Regions from separate parts of the Vibrio phycocola genome, predicted to be linked through region 2. Evidence: riboswitches for the same ligand, from Rfam matches in the RefSeq annotation. Region 2 holds a riboswitch; the other holds the start of a gene.

Region 1 (11,581 bases), on a different contig from region 2:
GCTTCTTTGTACATAACGTGTTGGCGAATTACTGGATCAAACTTTTTGATCTCAAATTTACCAGGCATGTTACGTTTGTTCTTCTCAGTAGTGTAGAAGTGACCTGTACCTGCAGAAGATACTAGGCGGATTTTCTCACGAATACCTTTAGCCATTTTACTAATTCCTCTTAAACGTTTTCGCCACGCGCACGGATATCAGTAAGAACAGCATCAATGCCCTTCTTATCGATAATACGCATGCCTTTAGCAGTAAGGCGCAGTTTAACAAAACGTTTTTCGCTTTCTACCCAGAAACGATGAGTTTGTAGGTTCGGCAGAAAACGACGCTTAGTAGCATTTTTTGCGTGTGAACGGTTGTTACCCGTTACAGGACGCTTACCAGTTACTTGGCATACTCGGGACATGAATGTCTTCTCCAAATCGTTTCAGCTCGATATCAACCTTGGTGTCGAAGTCTTAAAATCGTAAAAATTTAAGACTAAAACCTATTATGGAAGATCCATCAAGGCTATCAAAGGTCGCGCATTATACTAACTTGACGAGCATTGCTCAAGACCCCAATAGATCCTTTTTTAAGGATCTTGAGATCTTTTTGTCGCCGAGCTGATTAAGGTTGATAATTTTAGTGGGCGCATAATAGCAGAATCTCACTATCTCACAACTAAAATATGAGCTCGATCGAAAGGTATTTCGTCAGTTTATCCAACCTCGTTCGGCAAAAGAGGTAATTTCACCGTCACCAACGACAAAGTGGTCTAAAACTCGAATATCCACCAACTGCATGGCAGCGCAAATTTTATCGGTAATTCGACGATCCGACGGGCTCGGTTCAGAAATACCACTCGGATGGTTATGCGCTAAAATAATAGCGGCCGCATTATGGTCTAATGCTCGCTTCACCACTTCACGTGGATAGACCGATGCAGAATCAATCGTGCCTTCAAATAATATCTCTGCTTCAATCACACGGTGTTGGTTGTCTAGAAACAAAACCAGAAACGCCTCTCGAGGCCTATCTCGTAAAAATGCTGTTAGATATAACCGGGTTTCATTTGGATTTGTTAATGCACTGCCACGTTCTAGTGTTTCCGCTAAGTAGCGTTGTCCCAATTCCAGTACTGCTTGAATTTGAGCGTATTTAGTCTGCCCTATGCCTTTAAATCCACAAAACTCCTCAATTGATGCGAGAAATAGTTGCCGCAAAGAACCAAAGTGCATCAATAGATGACTCGAAAGCTCCAATACATTTTGATCCTTGGTCCCGGTGCGAAGAAAAATAGCAAGTAATTCTTCATCACTTAATGAACTTGCCCCATATCGAACTAACTTCTCACGAGGTAACAAATGTTTTTCAGATACAAATTCATTAATCATATTCAGTACTTCGTTTATTCGTGGTTAGACAGATATAGTCGAATGATTGATCTCATCGCAACTTACAATAATAAGAGTACGGTCTATCATAATATGAGGATGAAATAACATGTTAGTAAGGGCTTACATCCTGCGAACTCTTTCACTATTATATGGTCTACTTGATTGAATTTAGGATGAATGAACATCATCACTGTATAACTGAAATGACATTTAGGCATGTAACTTGCCTTCTGCAATAAAATAAGGACGAAGTATGCAAACGTTAGCTGGTAAAAAGATATTGCTCGGAATGAGTGGTGGTATTGCTGCGTATAAATGCGCCGATCTCACTCGCCGATTGATAGAACGAGGAGCCGAAGTAAGAGTGGTAATGACGGAAGCTGCGACTGCCTTTATTACTCCGCTAACCATGCAAGCTGTGTCTGGCCATCAAGTTGCAACGAGTCTATTGGATCCTGAAGCTGAACGTTCGATGAACCATATTGAACTAGCTAAGTGGCCCGATTTAGTTTTACTCGCTCCAGCCACCTCCGATCTCATTGGTCGTGTCGCCGCAGGATTGGGCAATGATCTCTTATCAACCTTAGTTCTAGCAACAGACTCTCCGATTGCAGTTGCTCCCGCTATGAATCAGCAAATGTATAAAAACATGGCGACTCAAGAAAATATTGCAACATTGAGCCGACGTGGAGCCGAAATTTGGGGTCCTGCATCGGGCGAACAAGCTTGTGGTGATGTCGGTCCGGGAAGAATGCTTGAACCAATGCAAATAGTCGAACTCTGTGAACAGTTCTTTCAACCAAAGCTGCTTCAAGGAAAACGCATTTTAATCTCTGCAGGCCCAACTCGTGAGGCACTTGATCCTGTACGTTACTTGAGTAATCACAGTTCAGGAAAAATGGGATTCGAGCTCGCCAATGCTGCAAAGCAACTCGGTGCTGATGTCACCTTAATTGCAGGTCCAGTATCACTTTCAACTCCTGCTGGCGTTAATCGTATTAATGTAGAAAGCGCTCAAGAGATGCACCGAAGCGCAATGGAACAAGCCGTGAACCATGATGTTTTTATTAGTTGTGCAGCTGTGGCTGATTATCGCCCCGCTTCTGTTGCCGAGCAAAAAATCAAGAAAACCGCCGACAGTGATGAAATGACCATTGAATTGGTGAAAAACCCAGATATCGTCGCATCTGTTGCTGCAATGAAAGACAACCGACCGTTTACTGTTGGCTTTGCTGCGGAAACTCAAGATGTGGCTCAATACGCACGTGGAAAACTCGTGAATAAGAATCTCGACATGATTTGTGCCAACGATGTCTCGATAGAAGGTCAAGGCTTCAATAGCCAGAATAATGCTTTGACGCTTTACTGGCGCGATGGCGAACAAACACTAACACTCGCATCTAAGGCGAAACTTGCCTACGATGTGGTAAAAACTATCCAGCAACAATTGGAGCAACAATAGCTCTATACGCTACCTGTAATTTGAAGTCATTAAGGGAACAAACATGGTTGCCAATAAACGTTCAAATCGTCGTGAAGAAATACTGCAAGCACTCGCTGAAATGCTTCAATCTCACGACGGTGCATCTCGCATCACTACAGCCAAACTAGCAAAACAAGTTGGGGTGTCTGAAGCAGCGTTGTATCGCCATTTTCCGAGTAAGGCTCGGATGTTTGAAGGCTTGATAGAGTTTATTGAAGAGACCTTAATGTCTCGAATCAATTACATACTTGCAGAAGAGAAAGACACGTTAAATCGAATTGAAATGGTATTACAGCTCATTTTGACATTTGCTGAACGCAACCCAGGTTTAACTCGAATTCTATCTGGTCACGCTCTCATGTTTGAAAATGAACGATTAAGAGAACGAATTAATCAACTGTATGAACGGATTGAAACCTCTCTTCGACAAATTTTACGTGAGAGAAAACTGCGTGAGGGTAAGTCATTCCCTATAGATGAGACCGTATTAGCCGCTCAACTACTTGGTCAAGTAGAAGGTAGTCTAAATCGGTATGTGCGTTCTGATTTTAAATACTTCCCAACGGCTCACTTTGAACAATACTGGGAAATGTTAAAACAGCAAATCTCTTAAATGTAATGATATGAACATTTACGGTATGATGCGGCAATTGGCAAACGAAGCAAGCCAATCAAAAGAAAACCAAAATGGCTCTCTTAGCTCAAGTTCAACGAAGTAGGCGATTGATTTTATGTCCAACAAGCAAGCCCCACAATTTTCTCGTTCATTACTCCACCCTAAATATTGGGGAGTATGGCTAGGATTTGGATTTCTCGCTTTGATTGTCAATCTCTTGCCTTACTCTCTATCGTTCTCTCTAGGCCGCTCTCTTGGAACGCTCATCGCACGCTTTGGTGAGAAACGCGTTCGAACCGCAAAAACCAACGTCAAACTCGTTTTTCCAGACAAACCTCAACAAGAGGTTGAAGAATTCGTCGATGAGAACATTAAGAACTCGGGGCTCGCTTTAATCGAAACTGGAATTGCTTGGTTTTGGCCATCATGGCGCTTTAAACGACTATTGGTTAAACAAGATCTTAGTGCTCTCGAAAAGCACGAAGCCAATGGTAAAGGCGTATTATTGTGCTGTGTTCATGCACTTAATTTAGAAATGACTGGTCGCGCTTTTGCTGAATTAGGCATGCACGGGTATGGCGTTTTTCGCCCACACGATAACCCTGCGTACAATTTCATTCAGTATTGGGGCCGTACTAGCTACGGTAATAGTGCTATCGATCGCAAAGATTTAAAAGCAATGATTCGCGTATTGAGAAAAGGTTCTCGACTATTCTATTTACCCGATCACGATTATGGTCGTAGAAAATCAGTTTTCGTACCTTTCTTTACGATTGAAGATGCGTGTACGACTACGGGAACCAGCATTCTTGCTTATACTAGCCGCTGCGCCATTGTTATCGGATCAGGCTTTCGTAATAATGAAGGCAAATACAACATTATCGCCGATCAATCAATTGAAGATAACTTCCCGCAGAAAGATGAAGTAGCTGCGGCAGCGTACATGAATACCTTTGTGGAAAAGGTTATTCTCCGCGCGCCAGAGCAGTGGATGTGGATGCATCGTCGCTTCAAAAACCACCCAGATCGATCAATAAAAAATTCACGCTATAAGAATCAGTAGGATTGTTATGTCGAACGACAAACAGCAACAGCATCTATACAACCCAACCTTTAAACTCTGCTTCCTACATCCAAAATATTGGTTAACTTGGATAGGAATATCGATGGCTGCTCTATTGGCTTTTATCCCCGCAACGATTCGAGATCGACTTGCTAACAAACTCTCGTCATTCGTTATTAGCCGAAAAGACAGCACTGTTATTCGACGTGCCAAAATTAACTTAAGCTTTTGTTTTCCAAATAAATCAGAGGAAGATCGAGAAACGATTCTTCGCAAAACGTTTGAAAAAGCCGCACAGTATATGCTTGGCTATTCCGAGCTTCAGGTACGTTCGACTCAGTTCAACCAAGATAAAGGCATTCTTATTGGCGAAGAAAACTTGTTCCCGTTATTAGAGTCGGATCAGCGAGTTATTATTCTTGCGCTGCACACTTGGGCGATAGACTACCCAGCAGTTATGCTTGCCTCACGCGGCTATAAAGTCACTAATATCATGAAAACCCAAGAAAATTTAGTGATAGATTGGTTGATGCACAAACAACGGATGCAATATGGCGGGCGCATTTATCATCGCGATGTCGGCATCAAGCCATTTCTACGATCGATCAAAGAAGGATATATTGGCTATTGGGCTGCCGATGAAGATCATGGCCACAAAAATTCAGTTTTCGCTCCTTTCTTTGGCACCGAAAAAGCAACGTTAAAAGGCTTCGGTAAACTAGCTAAACTCACCAATGCGAAAATAGTTCCGATTCTTCCCGCTTATAACGAAAAGCTACACAAATACGAAGTTTTTATTCTCCCTGCGTTAGAGAACTTCCCAACGGGAGATGAAGAACAAGATGCACGAAAGATGAATCAGGCGATAGAGGAATTGCTGACAGGACGAGAAGAGCACTATATGTGGAATTTACCGCTACTAAAGACTCGACCGGATGGCAGTAAGCCTTATCGGAAAGCAAAATAGAGGTTTATTGCTGAATCAAAAAAGGCTGCAACAGCAGCCTTTTGACTCTGAAAAGTAAAACTTAGAAGCTATAGTTTACAGTCGCATAAACATTTCGTTCTTCGGTATTGTAACCATAAGCGGTTTCATAATCTTCATTGAAGATATTTCCAACTTTAGTACTTAGCTGAATACCACTATCAAATGTATAGGCACCGGTTAAATTAACCAATGAGTACGGGTCTAGTGTGTTTGAACCATCATTTCGAACGCTTTGATATAAGTAACTCATGCCAAACTGCCAATTTGCAACTTGATAAGTGCTGTTCCATTTCACATTGTGTTTAGCGCGGCGATCTAACTGCTCGTTTGTTTCTGTATCTTTCGCATTGGTATAATCATAAGACAGCGTATTGCTCAATTGACCGATATCAAACCCAGCAGCAAACTCAATGCCTTCAATCTCTACTTTTCCATAGTTAAATGGTATGTAATTAGAGTCAAGTGCGATCAAATTCTTTATATCGTTATGATATGCGGTAATATGGAAGTCAGCTACGCTGTACGTCGCTTCAATAGCAACCTCATAGTTTATAGATTCTTCTGATTTCGTATCAGGGTTTGAGTATCCCGGATAATATAAATCATTAAATGTCGGAGCTTTAAAAGCCGTACCTGCATTCGCTAATACACGATACGTAGGACTGAATTGATACCCAGCACCGAGTTGCCAAGTATTATGTGAGCCATATCGTTCATTTTCATCAGTCCGTACGGCTGCTTCTAGAGCATAGGGCCCGGTATTGAATTGAGAATGAAGATATAGTGCTAAGTTACTTCTCGATGATTCATCGTATTCTACGGTTGAGACTACTTCATCGTCATTCCAATCTATTCCGCCGGAAAGAACCCAATCTTGACTCAATGAATACTGATTTTGCCAAGCAATCTGTGTTCTATTCGTCTCATAGAGTGAATCGTAAGAATAATCTTTAGAGCTATCTTGAGAAGCGCTCAAAACCAATTTTGTTTCATAGCTATTATTTTTATAATTAACGTAACCGGAAAGATTGTAGACTTTTTTGGAATTAGTCCCTTCATCGTATTCCCCCTCCGACTTTTGAGCTAACGCCAAGCCACCGAGCTCTATCTGAGAAGACAATTTATAGTTTGTATTTAAAGATACTGCACGAGAAGCATAACCATCATCGTCACTTGGGGTTGATTTAGCTGAGAAACCATCTGTTTTTAAAGCTGATACCGCTATTGATGCATGTAATTTATCACTAAGATTTCCAGCGACTAACCCATTGGTAGCACGATAATTATCAGTACCCATCGATGCAGAAACTCGACCACCTTCACGATCACTGTCAGTGATAATATTGATCACACCACCAATAGCATCGGCACCGTATACCGCAGCTCCTGCTCCACGGAGGAATTCGATACGCTCGATTGCCACTAATGGAATCGAACTAAAATTAACAGAGCCTGTTGTTGCCGAACCAGTACGCACCCCATCAATCAAAACCAAAGTATGATCAGAACTTGTACCACGAACAAAAATCCGTTGAGTTGAGCCCATTCCACCATTTGCTGCTATTTGTAAACTGGGTAAGGTGTTTAATACACTAATGAGATCAGTTGCTTGAGAAGCTTCTATTTCTTCACGGGTTATAACTGAAACAGCAGCCGTCGTTGAATCAATAGTTTGCTCAAATCGACTAGCTGTCACCACTACGGTGTCTTGTGCTGAAACATCTTCGGCTTGAACGGAATAAATAGGGGAAAGTAGCGATGCTACAGCAGCCGCTAGAATAGATTTTTTCATTTTGGATAATCCTATATCGCGTAACGTGACTGAGCACCACTAAGCTCAGTTGTTGGCAGGTCTTCGGACTTGAGAGCATCACTCTATTGCTACCTCGAATTCGACTTCCCATAATTATCCTAATTACAGTGTCTTTATGAATTCTCGTTCTCTTTTACCGCTGCGCGTCAGTTCTGGATTTACACCAGATTCCCTTTTAAGCCACTCACTATTGGTTCAAAAACCAGCAAGTCACACCAACTGGAAGAGGATAATATTGACCAAAATCACATTTGTCTAGATGAGAATTGACTCAGTCGATTGTTATCTCACTTAAGAGCTGTATTTATCTTTATTTGATAGGCGTTTGAATCATGGAAACACTGGACATAGCGTATAGATTGTCTAAAATCTGCGCTCCTCAGTTTTGTAGCAGTTCAACCAATAGGCAAACGTATGGCGAATCTTGATATCAACCCAGTCAACTACCCAATTCAACTCGATGAAAAAGTGGCTCGCCTTACGCAAATGTTCGCGCCTTACTCAGCACCCGATCTCGAAGTTTACCCTTCCGAGCCACAACACTACCGCATGCGCGCAGAGTTTCGAGTGTGGCACCAAGGTGATGATCTGTACTACATCATGTTCAACCAACAGACACGTGAAAAATATCGCGTTGATCAGTTTCCCGCAGCGAGTACATTGATTAACCAAGCGATGACTGAGTTAATTGAGCAAATCAAGGACAATCCATTACTGCGCCATAAATTATTTCAAGTGGATTTTCTTTCGACGTTAAGTGGCGAGATGTTAATTTCGATGCTTTATCACCGCCAGATTGATGAAACTTGGGCCGAAGAAGCGAAGAAACTTAAAGCACGCTTTATTGAGAAGGGATTCAAACTCGATCTAATTGGCCGTGCTCGTAAAATAAAGTTCATTGTCGACCGCGATTATGTCGTCGAAAAACTGTCTGTATTTGGTGATGAATACATTTATCAGCAAGTCGAAAATAGCTTTACTCAACCAAATGGGAAAGTCGCTGAGAAGATGCTGGAATGGGCGGTAGATTGTACTCGCAATAGCCAAGGTGACTTACTTGAGCTTTATTGTGGCAATGGCAATTTTTCATTAGCGCTTGCTCAGAACTTCACTCGTGTTCTCGCTACTGAATTAGCAAAACCTTCCGTAGAGTCGGCTCAATACAATATCGCTGCAAACAAGATCGACAACGTAAAAATCGTTCGAATGTCAGCAGAAGAGTTTACTCAGGCAATGGAAGGACAACGAGAATTCAATCGCTTAAAACAAGCCAATGTTGACTTAAATGATTATCAGTGTGAAACCGTGTTCGTTGATCCACCACGTTCAGGAATGGATATCGATACCTGTAAAATGGTGCAAAAGTACCGTCGTATTCTTTATATTTCATGTAACCCTGAAACTCTGCAAGAAAACTTAGATATCTTGTGTGAAACTCACCACGTAACTCGTTTTGCTCTTTTTGACCAATTCCCATACACCCACCATATGGAAGCGGGCGTATTGCTAGAAAAGAAAGCTTAAAAAATGATAAAAAAAGGCCAGCTTCAAACCATGAAAATGGTCGAAGCTGGCCTATTTGATTTACTGACTCTTATGCTGTTTTATTACTCATACAGCCAATTTTTTTCCCAACCCACACCAATAGCGCAAGCGTAATAAATATTGAAAATATATTCGTCCCTTCATGTGGATAATCCATTTTCAAGAAGGCTGAATGACCAAACGCCCCAATAAAGAAACATGCCAAACCAATCATTGGGAAGTCTTCTGCCATTGGGCGACGAATGTAGTTTGAATATAATGCTTCAAGCGCAACAATTAACGCAATCCACGGAAAAATAGAAAAAGTAACTTCACTCATTGTCATTGCCGACAGAATTTGATCACCACATATCCCTGCTACAAATGCTAATAGTAAATTTTTACGGTCTGAACCTTGATATTTCTCATTGGACATGAATAATCCCCACCCTATTTTTGTATTTGATGTTCTTTGCTATAACTATGCGCACCTTTCGCGAGTAATCGTAGTTGTGAAACCAACCTTTCCGCTAAGGCATCGCGTTCTTTTTTTTCCAAGTCGAGCGCTTCCGCTCCCCAACTAAAGACCAGTGTTACAGATGCAAGCGCTTGAATAGAAGCAATTTCTCGATCAACACCAACCGAAATAAGATACTCAGTCAACTCTGCTGAAAAATGTTCTATCTCTCTTGCAACAGCAGCACGAAAGTCATAAGACGTTCCAGAACGTTCGTGTAAAAGAAGCCGAAAAACATTAGGGCTACTTTCAATAAACTCCATAAACGTTTCAACCGAAGAACGAATCATACTCCGATCTTCTGTAATTCTCTGCCGCGCCTGACGCATAAGTTGACGTAAGAGTAATCCACCTTCATCAACCATAGTTAATCCAAGTTCATCCATCCCCGTGAAATGGCGATAAAATGAAGTGGGAGCAACCCCCGCCTCTCGAGATACTTCTCGTAAACTCAAGTTAGAAAAACTACGTTCCGCGCTAAGTTGACTAAATGCAGCGTCTATTAATGAACGACGCGTTTTCTCTTTTTGTTGAGCTCGAATGCCCATTCATTTACCTAACAACTGCTTGAAATCAGACTCTACTATAACGCGAATTCGCTGTATGTCGAAAATTGGGAACGGTGAATTTGAACAAACCAACCAATTAACATCATAAATCTGTGACATTCTTCTATTTGATGACATAAACCGTCATCTATCAATACCCTATTGTAACTCTATGTATTTTGTCACAGACAGCTTTCGACACAATGCGTTACAATATAGCTATAATTACGTTACGCAAATATAACAAAAGGAAACTCTATGGCTCAGTCTCATCATTTTGATGTAATTGTTATTGGCAGCGGCCCGGGCGGAGAAGGCGCTGCAATGGGACTCACCAAGGCCGGATTCAATGTTGCCATTATTGAAAAAGAAAAAAGCGTTGGCGGGGGATGTACCCATTGGGGAACGATTCCATCAAAAGCATTAAGACATGCGGTAAGTCGTATTATTGAATTTAATAGCAATCCACTCTTCAGTCAGAATAGTTCAACTTTCCACGCCACATTTTCCGATATTTTAGGCCATGCAAAAACCGTTATAAACAAACAAACGCGTTTGCGCCAAGGTTTTTACGATCGAAATGATTGCACCCTTCTATTTGGTAAAGCTCGTTTTGTTGATGCTAATACTGTTGATGTCGAACAATACGATGGAACCCATGAACGCTACAGTGCCGATAAATTTGTTATTGCCACAGGTTCTCGCCCTTATAGGCCTGACAATATTGATTTTAACCACGAACGAATTTATGACAGTGATTCTATTTTAAATTTAAAGCATGACCCTAAGCACATTATTATTTATGGCGCCGGGGTTATTGGCTGCGAATACGCATCAGTGTTTAGAGGGCTCGGCGTCAAAACCGATCTAATAAATACTCGAGATCGATTGCTATCATTTCTTGACAATGAAGTATCCGAAGCACTGTCTTATCACTTCTGGAACAATGGTGTCGTGATCCGTAACGACGAAACATATGACAAAATAGAAGGCGTTGACGACGGAGTCATACTTCATCTTGAATCTGGCAAAAAAATGAAGGCCGATTGCATCCTATTCGCAAATGGACGCACGGGCAATACTGACAAATTAGAACTGCAACATACCGGACTAAAAGCCGATTCACGCGGAACTCTTTCAGTGAATACCAACTACAGAACTGAAGTAGAGCATATCTATGCCGTAGGTGATGTGATTGGCTATCCAAGCCTTGCATCCGCAGCTTACGATCAAGGACGATTCGTTGCTCAAGCGATTGTACAAGGGGAAGCTCAAGGTTACCTTATTGAAGATATCCCAACCGGTATTTACACCATTCCAGAAATTAGTTCTGTTGGCAAAACCGAACAAGAACTGACTGCGGCTAAAGTACCTTATGAAGTTGGACGTTCGTCATTCAAACACTTAGCAAGAGCTCAAATCGGTAGTGCCGAAGTTGGTAGTTTAAAAATACTCTTCCATCGAGATACTAAAGAAGTGCTAGGTATTCACTGTTTTGGAGAACGGGCTTCTGAGATCATCCACATCGGCCAAGCCATCATGGAACAAAAAGGTGAAGCTAATACTATAGAGTACTTTGTAAATACGACCTTCAACTATCCCACCATGGCGGAAGCATACCGTGTTGCAGCGTTAAATGGTCTTAATCGA
Region 2 (11,581 bases):
ATTTTCCCAAGCATCAAGCATCTCTTTATCTGCTTGTTGCAAGTGACCACAAAAAATATCTGCAATCAGGCGCGGGTTGGATGGAAAAAATAGATGCAGATAACTGGCGGTTAAATTTTTATGACGATAAATCGCCTCTCCCGGTGCAGGATGACGTTGCCGTTGACCATAACCTATAGGCTGCATATTCATGATTGCACGTGAGCGGTGATGCGCATGCCCATGGATCTCTCCTTCGGGTAATATCGCTTTTTGCATACCTTGGCAGCCACGTTTACCTGACATACTGCCGTAACCATTTAGTAGCCCCAACATAGTATGTTGCTGTTCTTGCAAATCCAGCAACGAATCCAAACAATATAGGAAACCACCACACTCTGCTAACACTGGTTTGTTGGCATTAAAAAAGTCATTAATTTGCTTATGCAATACACTGTTGTCCGCCAAGGTTTGTGCATATAATTCAGGGTAACCACCCGGTAACCACAATGCATCAGCTTGCGGTAGTTGCGTATCTTTCAAAGGAGAAAAATAGCGAAGCTTTGCTCCCATCTCTTCTAATAAGCGCGTATTAGCCTGATAAATAAAGCTAAATGCACTGTCACGAGCCACAGCAATGTTTTTTCCAACCAATAAAGCTTCAACAGTGGGCGTTTGTACACTATAAAAATCGACTTCCGGCGGTAAGGTTAGTAATCGACTGGCTTCACTCTTGTTTCCTTGCGCTCGATCTTGCCCTTCTAGCAACCACTGACAACCTAACGTAAACTTTTCTTCTAACTGCTCACTGACTTCACTGGCTTGCACTAAGCCTAAATGCCGCTCTGGTAATGCAATGTTTGGATCTTTTTTAAGGCAAGCAAGTAACGGCAATTTATCTGCCAGTGCGTCACTTATTAGTTGGGCATGACGCGCTGTACTGCAGTTATTAGCTATGAGTCCGTAACATTGATAATCATCTCGAAAATTAGCTAATCCTATCGCCACTGCCGCAGCCGTTTGCGCCATCCCTTTCACATCCATGACAATGGCAATCGGAATATTAAAACGCGCGGCTAAATCGGCACTGGACGGCTCGCCATCAAACAACCCCATCGCCCCTTCGACTAAGATGAGATCCGCTTGCTGAGCTGCTTGATACAATTTTTGTTGGCAATAAGCTTCCCCGGCCATCCACATATCCAACTGCTCAACATGCCCCTTTGAAGCTTGTGCAAGAATTTGCGGATCTAAATAATCAGGGCCTGTTTTAAACACTCGGACGACTTTGCCTTGGGAGGTAAAATAGCGTGCAATAGCCGCAGTGATGGTGGTTTTACCCTGACCAGATGCTGGGGCCGCTAAAAATAAGGCTGGGCATGAGGCTGTTTGAGTTACGTGATTATTCATCAATATACTCCCTACTTTATCCATTCATGGCGACATATTCAGCTGCTAGCTGCTGCGCCAAAACGGGCCCTCTCCCTCTCTTTACCACTGACTTTTCAATATCAACCAGTAAGGTGGGAACATTAAGCTTTAAATCATGAATGTCGGCGCGAGTTCGCCCATCAGTAATCAAATAACAAAAAAATGAAATGCCCGGATAACGCAATCCAAGTTGCTGAATAGTCAGTGCGGCTTTTTCTAGCATTAAGCGAAATGGTGTTCCTCCCATAGCACTAATATCATTGAGTAAATGATCCACCGATTTAGGCGCTCGTCGATCTTTCATCAGAACTTCAACTTGCTCATTACCAAACCCTAGCAAGGTAACTTTGTCACGTTGTAAATAGGCATTCTCCGTGATTTTTTTGACCACTGATTTTGCAAACCCTGACAAGCTATCGGTTAACGTTGATGCGGAAGTATCTAATAAAATCAAATGCATTTTCTGACCGCCCTGCTTGTCTTTTTTGAACACCCAACGTTGTGGCGGCCAATGATCTAAACTGTTGGCCAAAGTTGAAAACCAATTTGGTTTTTGGCTATCTTGATGAGCACGTTGCAACCCTCGACTGTTTTGCCCTTTATGTTGGCTTATCTCGTGACGCCTTGCTAACGAAGCATTCTTTGCTAGAGCATGATCAAGCGCAGATGGCAGTTCAATCGCAGAAGAGTTTGCTACTGTTTGGCTCTCAGCAGACTGCATCGACATCGCTCCCCAATCACCTGAGGCACCTGAGGTGTGATGTGGTTGCTCATTATCTTGTTCATCCTCAAGCTCATTGCGCTCTTGGGGACGTGAAAAAGGACTTTGTTGCTGATCAGACGGTTTATTATTATGGCCTGATGAGCCATTCCCCTTAGCTGGTGGGGTCATATTTTGCATCCGGTGTAATAACACCAAAGGGGCAACCTGCTCAATATCTTCCATTGTAACGGCATTTCGACCACACCACGCTGCATGCGTTAAGCTGGCACGGTGCATAATGATATCAGCACGTAAACCATCCACATGAGCGGACTGACAACGTGTCGCAATCTCGGTAAAACAAGCATCATCACAGGTTACCTGTGCTAATAACGTCTGAGCATCGCTAATTTGCTGTTGCAACTGAGCTTGCTGTTCATGGTACGCTTGGCAAAAGCCATCACTATCCTGTTCAAAGTGCTGTCGCGCCTTCATGATATTAATACGCTCTTCAACACTGTATTGGTTATCCAACTCGACCATTAACCCAAATCGGTCTTGCAGTTGTGGACGAAGCTCTCCTTCATCAGGATTCATGGTACCAATCAACGTAAACCGAGCCGCATGCTGGTGGCTGATACCATCGCGTTCAATAATATTCACACCACTACTGGCCACATCTAATAGCTGATCAACAAGGTGATCTGGTAATAGGTTAACTTCATCCACATACAATACGCCCTGGTGGGCTTTTTGTAGTAACCCAGGATTAAACTTTACTGCGCGATCTTGTAGAGCGTGATCCAAATCCAATGTACCAATCAGCATTTCCTCGCTGGCCCCTAAGGGTAACGATACAAATTGCGCGGCATTATCGACTTTATTCGGCAGTAAATCGGTAACGGCTTTCGCTAACGTTGATTTAGCACAGCCACGTGGACCGGATATAAGCACCCCACCAATGGCAGGATTAACCGTTGTTAATAACAGTGCTAATTTAAACAACGCTTGTCCTTGCACTGCACTAAAAGGAAAAATATGTGGGGTTACTTGATGGCTCATTGTGACTCCTCATGCCACTGCAATTGCAGAGGTAATTTGTTCAGTTAACTGACCTTCTGCTAACACAAGCTGGCGCGTCATTAACTGCTCTGAAAACAATTTATCATGAGAAACAATAATCATTGCCTGAGGTAATGTTTGTAAAACATGTAATAGACGCAACTTCGCTTTTTCATCTAAGGCATTGGTAGGCTCATCTAAAATCAACACATCAGGATCCATGGCTAACACACTGGCTAATGTGATCATGCGTTTTTCTCCTCCGGAAAGCTGATGCGTAATACGGGATTCAAATCCCTGCATACCCAGTTTTTTAAGGGTATCTAAGGAGATTTGTATCGCCTGTTGCTTTGAAAACCCTAAATTTAGCGGGCCAAACATCACATCTTCCAACACGCTAGGACAAAATAATTGGTCGTCAGGATCTTGAAAAAGAAGGCCTGCTTTAGCACGCATCCGGTTAAATTGCTTTTCACTTTCACAGCGTTCGCCAAACGCAATGACCTCGCCTTGTTTGGCTTTCTTTAGGCCGACCATTAAATGTAACAAGGTAGTTTTGCCCACTCCATTATCACCATGAATCACCACGCGTTCACCGGCATGTAAGGTGAAATTGACCTTCTTTAACACATTACCACGCCGTGGGTAGGCATAGCTTAAGTTATGTAATTGAATAAGTGGATTACCAGAATAAGTCATTAATATTCAGTCCAATGATTGATAGTAAAAAACACAAAAACAACAAACCAAAATACCCGTCAATACGAGATAGCGTCATATCATCACTTAGATAATATCGCCCGCAAAAACCACGACACTTCATCGCATCAGCAATGCGCTCAGCCCGTTCAACCGACCTAATCAACAACATACCAAATAAATAGCCGATACTTTTCCAAGTGTGAAGGTTGGTTTGTAATACAAAAGCGCGAGCCTGCATCGCACGACGCATACGCTTATATTCCTGACTTATCACTTCTAAATAACGCACCATAAATAACAATAAATGCACTAATTTATCCGGCACCTTAAAATGCGCTAATGCATGCCCTAAAGTAGACGCAGGCATCGTCGCGACCAATGCAAAAAGTACCAATAATACAGCATTCGCTTTAATAGTAATCAATAAAGCATGATTAAGTCCTTGCCAACTCGCTACCACTCCCCAAAGGCTAAAAATAGGATCGCCTGGCGTTGTAAAAGGCAAAACGAAAATAAGCATGAGCATAAAAAGGTCCATCGCCAGCATCCGACGTAAGGTACGCTTAATATCCAATCGACTGGCTTTCACTAATAAAAAGGCCCCTGCTAGTCCAAATAGTGTCGGCCAAAATGATTGGCTTAATACTTCAACAAAAGCAAAACCTGTCGCACTGACTACTCGTACACGAGGATCAACCCTATCAACCCATGATGCTCGATGCTTTAACGCCTGCCCGGACCATGACGTAAAGCTATGCTCAAGCTTCTCTGACATTAATGCTTCGCCTTTAATTTATGTTCTCGCCACAGCGCCAGCGCTCCGAGCAGGCCGAATATATAGCCAATACCGCCCAATATATCCCGTAAGCCTGATTTTTCTTTGAGTGATTGAATCTCTTTGCGTAATGGTTTTATTTGTTTAGCAATTGCCTTCTGAAGTTGTAAGTGATTAATGGATGAGTTAGTTGCAAGTGATACCGTCGCCGAATCAATACCTAATTGAGCTTGTTCTGATTCTGACATAGGGATAGTGAGAGCTGTACTATCAGGCAACTCTTCTGCCGGTAATTGCATGGTCAATTGATGACCGGCCCCTAAGTTCACTTCAAATACATGAGTTATTGATTGGGTTGCCTGAAAGGTAAAAAAGCCTTCATCATCAGTCAGTACTTCCCCTAGCGCAACGCCCGACTGAGTTGAGACTTTTACGACGCTGCCAGCACTGGCCATGCTACCATTTGAAAACCCAACTTCTCCTTCAATCGTAAATCCATCGGCATAGACTCCGCCGACCACATTATGCGCTGACGCGTTAACACAGCCGATCATCAGTAACATAACAAACCAATAAATACGCGTCATGATTGATGCCCTTTATCAATAAATTCAGGCTTAACCCTATGAATCAGATAAACAGCGGCATAAGAAACAAAGCCTTCTAGGATCATAATAGGAATATGGGCAGGTAACACCGCTTTGGCAGCCAAAATAAAAGATTCTCCCGATAGAGCTAATGACAATGCGACCATGGTTGCGGTCAGTGCAATTGATATCGCACCAGCAGCAGCGCCCCAGCACGCTGCAACATTGGCACTGTTGCTACGTATTCCGCGATAACAAAGGTAAAATACCAATACCGCCGGTAATGCAATATTGAGTGTATTCACACCGAGTACCAGTAAGCCGCCAAAGCCAAAGAATATCACTTGTAATAATAACGCCACCAGTAAGGCAGGAAAGGCAACCCACCCTAATAAAAGACCCAGTAACCCATTCATAATCAAATGAACACTTGAAACGCCCAAGGGCAAATGAATATAAGATGCAATAAAAAAAACCGATGCTAATACGCCAATTAAAGGCAGGCGTTCATAATCCATTTTTTTTAAGCCAATATAAACACCAATTGCTGTTAATGCAGCCCCACTAACAAGTACCGGCACTGATAAAGCACCATCAACAATATGCATTATTCTCTCTTAATATGTGTGAGTGAATCGATAGTCAATCTATATGGCCCTCTACAGGCCATATCTTTACTTAACAATTACTGAGGTAGCTTTTCAGCTTGCACCCATATTACGGCATCTTGTGATAAAGGTTTACCCTTGTGAGTTGTTTTTTCGCCTACTCCGAGTGCGGCAAAACCCCAATGCCCGGCCTTTAATAATGGGAAATGAAAGGTGCCATTTGCATCTGTATAGATGGTTTGAGCAACAAACGCATCCGATGAAGTTGGCATTATCGATGTTGCCGCAAAACGATTATTATCCATCTCAGGTATGTAGTTAATAAATTCAACCTCAACAGCGGCAAAAGGAACTGGCTTACCGTGTGACTTTACAACGCCACTAAATATCCCCCCTTCATATAATGCATAAGGTTTGGTTAACGGCACAATCTCAGCACTTAAATTTAAATCATCATTCCAACTACTCGGTAAGTTGCCGACATTGACAATCGTTTTAGTGATCTGCTGAATATAAACATCTTCTTCAGCTTCAAAGTAAGGAGAAGGCTGCAGAATAAATACATAATCACCTAGACCACGTAACTTAACCTGCGCTTGAAAGGCATTGCCAGTATCCACGGCACTTTGCCACTGAATGGCTTCAACCTTATTCAGTAAGTCCGTTTTTTTGCCTTTTTTGAGCATATAGAAAGCTTCAAGGGGTTCCACTTTCATAACATGACCGCTTATTGCCGGATGAGTAAAGGGCATTTTCAAGGTCACAGTACCACTTTTTTCATGCAATAAATGAGGCGTATAAAGCATTTGAAAATGTGCCTGGGCAGGCCACACAGACAAACAACCTAATGCACTAATAAATAGCGAATAAACTAATTTTTTGTCGATTTTATTTTTAAATAGATTTAACACAGAATATCTCCGTCTGAATATAAGCGCAGGCGAAGCTGGGAGGAGAGTGACTATGAGTGGTACAGAATAAACGTTACATCTTTTTAGCCATCCGGTGAAGCCCTCCGCAACACCACGGTACTAGCGAATGCAGCCAGTATCATCCAATGGTTTGGTATCCGGGCTAAACAATTGTTATCACACAATGTTGTACCGTTGCGGGGGCAGCCTGGCTTTTCACCAGTTCCCAAACATTTAACAAAATCACTTTTTTATGATCAGTAAATGTATCGTTTAAAGTCGATATCCAAAGGAAGCAGAACAGTAACTTGCTATGGGTCAATAAGTCAACCTACGTTGACCCTTTATTGTCGGAGTGATGATACAGAGAAATGAATAGCCACCAACTTAATAGGCACCTTTTAGTTAGACAAAATGACTAATTGGGAGGTGCTTATGCGCAGTAAAAGATATCCAAAAGAATTTAAAATTGAAGTGGTAAAACAAGTCGCTGAAAAGGGAAAGAGTTAAACGGGAAATCTACTCTACACGGGAAGCTGCTCGTATGGATATCTTTGTATATATTGAAATGTTCTACAACGTACAACGCTGGCATGGTTCCAATAATCAATTGTCGCCTGTAGAGTATGAGAAGAAATACGAAAGACGACTAACGAGTGCCTATTGACTTGGTGGCTATTCAGTTCCTAGCGACAGAACTCGATAATTTCAGCTTTTGATAGTTTTAACTGTGGTTCGTTTTTGTTTAATTTGAATGCTAAGGTCACCTCGTTTTATTAAAAATAATATTACAGTCTCGTTGATTAAAATGTAACTAGCTTGTCGATAAATAATGATGTATTCCACAACCGCCTTGATACATTTGTTTTGATATAGAAAAGGAACATGAAGTGAAAATGATTACACAGTTGCTGGTACAATCTCGACGTACCATGTTATTAGCTATTGTCGCTAGTGCTGTAAGTGCGGTAGCCGGTGTGATGATTATTGGTGGAATTAATTACACTCTGGAACATGGTATCGAGTCTTTAACATATTCTGTTATGGCTTATGTGGCGATAGTCGTTGTTTTGTTTGTTAGTGGTGTGTGGTCTCAAATTTTGTTAGTGGGTTTAGGGCATCGTATGGTGTACCAGCTGCGGTTGCAACTTATCAGACGAATTCTTAATACACCTCTAGAACGTCAGGAAACGTTGGGAGGCCCAGCTTTATATAACGTATTAACTAGAGATGTACCTATGATAGCTAATGCGACTAAGCAGCTACCTGTTTCGTTTTATAACAGCCTTTTGTTATTAGCTGGTATTAGTTATTTAGCATGGCTTTCTCCTTTATTATTCCTTATTACTTTAATAATAGTGGCTGTAGGCGTTTGGGCTGACTTAAAGTTGGTGGGGCGTACTAAAACTTTGATGGATGATGTGCGTAAATTTGATGAACGCCTTTTTGAGCAATATGAAGCAGTGATAGAGGGCCGTAATGAATTAGGGTTAAGTCAACCTCGGCGGCATCATTTGTTTGAACAACGTTTCGAGCCTGCCGCTAAAGGTGCGCTAGATGCAGCAGTAAAAGCAGATGTATTATGGGCAGTTAATTTAAACTGGACCACTGTATTAGTTTTCAGTTTGATTGGCCTAGTATTTTTCTTAGGGGTGACACAAGAATCGATAACACAGGATGTCATTGTTGGGTATGTATTAACAAGCATGTTTTTACGTACTCCCATCGCGATGATTCTTGGCGCTATACCTTCAGTTATTCGAGGCTCAGTTGCATTGAAAGCGATTGATAAATTGATGCTAGCTGATGCCAGTATCTCTGATGATAATTCCGTAGCTCCTGTCAAAGAGGTTTTTTTTGAGTCACTGCAACTTGTTAATGCTTGCTATCAGTATCCTTCAGAAGGAGAAGAATTAGGGTTTCACCTTGGGCCAATTAACTTTCAATTAAAACGAGGCGAATTAATCTTTATTGTAGGTGGTAATGGAAGTGGTAAATCGACATTAGCTAAGTTGCTTACGGGTTTGTATTCACCTGAAGAAGGCTGTGTGAAACTTAACGGAGAAGTTGTCACTCGTGAGAACGCATCAAATCACCGTAGTTGCTTTTCAACCATCTTCTCTAACTTTTTCTTATTTGATGATGTATTAGATGGTGGTTATAAAGCAGATTCACATGTGTATGACTCTGACGATAGAAATGTTCATTTTAAAAATCGAGTAAATTACTATTTAAAACGCTTAGCGATAAATCACAAAGTAAGTATTGAAGAAGGACGACTATCTACCAAGTCTTTATCTCAAGGACAACGTAAGCGTTTGGCGTTGCTCTTAATGTATATGGAGGATCGGCAAGTACTTTTATTGGACGAGTGGGCTGCAGATCAAGACCCAGTCTTTCGAGATATTTTCTATCGAGAAATTTTACCTGAATTGAAAGCGGCTGATAAAACGATTATTGCAATTAGTCATGATGACCGTTACTTCGATGCAGCTGACAGAGTTTATAAATTGGAAGACGGGTGTATTAATACGTTTGATGTAAACACGGATTCACTTTTTCAAGCCCCTATTGTAAAGTGAAGACCGCTTAAATAGATTCAATAACTTATAGGAATAAATGAGGGGAAATATCACTGATGGATGCTATCGATGCTTTAATAAACCGTCGCTCCTATGCAAGATGCAACCTAATTAAACCAGCGCCGAATCAAGCTCAAATTGAAACGTTACTACAAGCTGCGATGTCCGTACCTGACCATGGTAATTTGAAGCCATGGCGATTTATTGTAGTACAAGATCAAGGCATCCGAGACTTGTCGATACTTGCACAAAAAAAATACGCTACAGTGATGTCTAGTGAAAATATCGCAGCTTTTGTAGAAGAGATAATAGCGACACCAATGATGGTGTTTGTGTGCTCTGATCTTACGTTAGATCATCGTGTTTCCATATTAGATCAACAACTTGCTGGCGGTGCAGCTTGTGAACATATTTTGCTAGCAGCCCATGCGCTTGGCTTTGCCGGAATTTGGCATACAGCAGAAGCCGATGATGACTTGCGCCAACTACTTTGTCTTAAAAAAGAAGATAGTATTTTAGGAGTATTGTCGATTGGCACGGCAAAACGAACGTCGAAAGCTAAACGAGCATCATTTACTAGCTTGACTCAAACATGGGATGGAGAAAATGGCCTGAAAGCTTGGAAGGAAAATTAAGTCATTACTTTTTGCAATATATACCGATTCATTTTTTAGAAATTAATAACAAAAGAGTAAATTTTGTTAACTACGAATTGTTGAACAATACTCGTACCATTCACCTACCCTACTGTACAGCCCATATTATTACAATACTTAATCACTGATCTTTTTACGTGAGAAAGACGCTGAAAACGAAGCCGTTTTGTTGTCAAAATAGGCTAAGTGAAAAGTAAAAAACTAAGTTTTACTGCTCTATTAATTTGAATTTTACGTCTACTGTGAATCTAATCAATAAAACACCCCATTAATAGTAATAATTCTCACTACCCATTGTAAACGAGAATAACTTCCATTAAGATTCGTGATTTCTTGGATATTACTTGTTATTTCTGTAAATCACACTAAAGGAACTCATAGACATGAAGCTCACAATATTGTCTCTCAAAATAGGCCGGGAGATGAAAATTCACATATTAGGTACTTCGATATTGTCTCTAATGACTCCTATCGCAATAGCTGCAGATATCACAACTGAAGAAATAGATACCTATGTTGTCCAAGGTACTGAATTAAGTCGTTATGAATTTTTTGAAGCAGAATCTGCAACAGGTTTTACGACAGATATTAATGAAATCCCTCGTACTGTTCAGGTAATTCCTGAACAGTTAATACTTGACCAAAATGCACAAAATCTAAACGATGTTTTATCAAACTCTGCTGCAGTGACCCGATCAGATGGCTTTGGCGGTGTGGAAACAGAAGTTAATATTCGAGGTATTGATAATGAATATCTCTTTATTGACGGAAGCCCTGTTAGCTCTCGTTATAATATAGATGTTGATAATATTGAAAATGTAGAAGTTGTGCTTGGTCCTGCATCTATTTTACATGGTCAGGTGAGCCCTGGGGGAATGGTTAATGTAGTGACAAAAAAACCACAAGCAGATAGTGCTCACTCCATTCAGGTTGATCTCGATGAATATGGTAAACAAAAACTAACATTAGACAGTACTGGTTCTTTGTCCGATAAATTACAATATCGTGTTATTGTTAGCGGTGAAGACTCTGAAACTTACCGTAAAGTGAATACAGAAAGTGGCACTTTTGACCAAGAGCGTAATGCTTTCACAATTGCCCCTTCTCTAACCTATATCCCTAATGATAAAAATATTTTTACATTACGCCTTAGCTACTCTGAACAAGAGTTACCAATTGACCGTGGTACGGTTGCTATAAACGATGGTAATGGTAATTATACTATTTTTGATCCGTCAGAAAGCGCATTTAACAGTGAATTTGATATTCGAGAAAGTTCAGATACTTTGATTCAGCTTGATTGGGATTTTGAGTTTGATAGCGGATGGACAAATAAATTTAAAATTGGCTACTACGAAAAAGATCTTAATGACTATCAAACTCGCGCTATAACGGGCTTTAGCAGCGGAAGTATTGATGATTACGGTGACACTACGAGCATTATATTCGCTGCATTGGGTGGTAATTTAACTGGCACTACCCAAGCAAGTAATGGATTGTTATCGCGTCGCGTTGATTTTAACGACCAAACTCTGAGTGATTTTTTCTTATCTGATAGTCTTGTTGGGAATTACGAGCTTGGCGG

Evidence for each region. A riboswitch is a leader RNA that binds a small molecule or an ion and turns the genes downstream of it on or off. The one in region 2 is predicted to bind cobalamin.
Region 1: it holds a riboswitch for cobalamin, as region 2 does, so the genes downstream of both, ACXJY6_RS16230 (TonB-dependent receptor domain-containing protein) here and ACXJY6_RS01545 (DUF4198 domain-containing protein) in region 2, are expected to answer to the same signal.

Annotation. Positions count from the first base shown of each region.
Region 1 is NZ_JBTAMQ010000013.1:79,037-90,617, forward strand. It holds gene rpmG (50S ribosomal protein L33) at 1-155, opposite strand, end outside; gene rpmB (50S ribosomal protein L28) at 170-406, opposite strand; gene radC (RadC family protein) at 696-1,376, opposite strand; gene coaBC (bifunctional phosphopantothenoylcysteine decarboxylase/phosphopantothenate--cysteine ligase CoaBC) at 1,633-2,841, shown strand; gene slmA (nucleoid occlusion factor SlmA) at 2,885-3,475, shown strand; gene lpxL (LpxL/LpxP family Kdo(2)-lipid IV(A) lauroyl/palmitoleoyl acyltransferase) at 3,594-4,541, shown strand; gene lpxM (lauroyl-Kdo(2)-lipid IV(A) myristoyltransferase) at 4,549-5,508, shown strand; gene ACXJY6_RS16230 (TonB-dependent receptor domain-containing protein) at 5,570-7,321, opposite strand; cobalamin riboswitch at 7,359-7,577, opposite strand; gene trmA (tRNA (uridine(54)-C5)-methyltransferase TrmA) at 7,757-8,866, shown strand; gene ACXJY6_RS16240 (YijD family membrane protein) at 8,937-9,302, opposite strand; gene fabR (HTH-type transcriptional repressor FabR) at 9,317-9,931, opposite strand; gene sthA (Si-specific NAD(P)(+) transhydrogenase) at 10,190-11,581, shown strand, end outside.
Region 2 is NZ_JBTAMQ010000001.1:310,719-322,299, reverse strand. It holds gene ACXJY6_RS01575 (cobyrinic acid a,c-diamide synthase CobB) at 1-1,389, opposite strand, end outside; gene ACXJY6_RS01570 (ATP-binding protein) at 1,406-3,175, opposite strand; gene ACXJY6_RS01565 (energy-coupling factor ABC transporter ATP-binding protein) at 3,185-3,874, opposite strand; gene cbiQ (cobalt ECF transporter T component CbiQ) at 3,858-4,652, opposite strand; gene ACXJY6_RS01555 (NikL family nickel/cobalt ECF transporter subunit) at 4,652-5,239, opposite strand; gene cbiM (cobalt transporter CbiM) at 5,236-5,847, opposite strand; gene ACXJY6_RS01545 (DUF4198 domain-containing protein) at 5,925-6,758, opposite strand; cobalamin riboswitch at 6,891-7,023, opposite strand; partial or broken gene ACXJY6_RS01540 (IS3 family transposase) at 7,249-7,425, shown strand; gene ACXJY6_RS01535 (cyclic peptide export ABC transporter) at 7,655-9,340, shown strand; gene ACXJY6_RS01530 (nitroreductase family protein) at 9,397-9,975, shown strand; gene ACXJY6_RS01525 (TonB-dependent siderophore receptor) at 10,380-11,581, shown strand, end outside.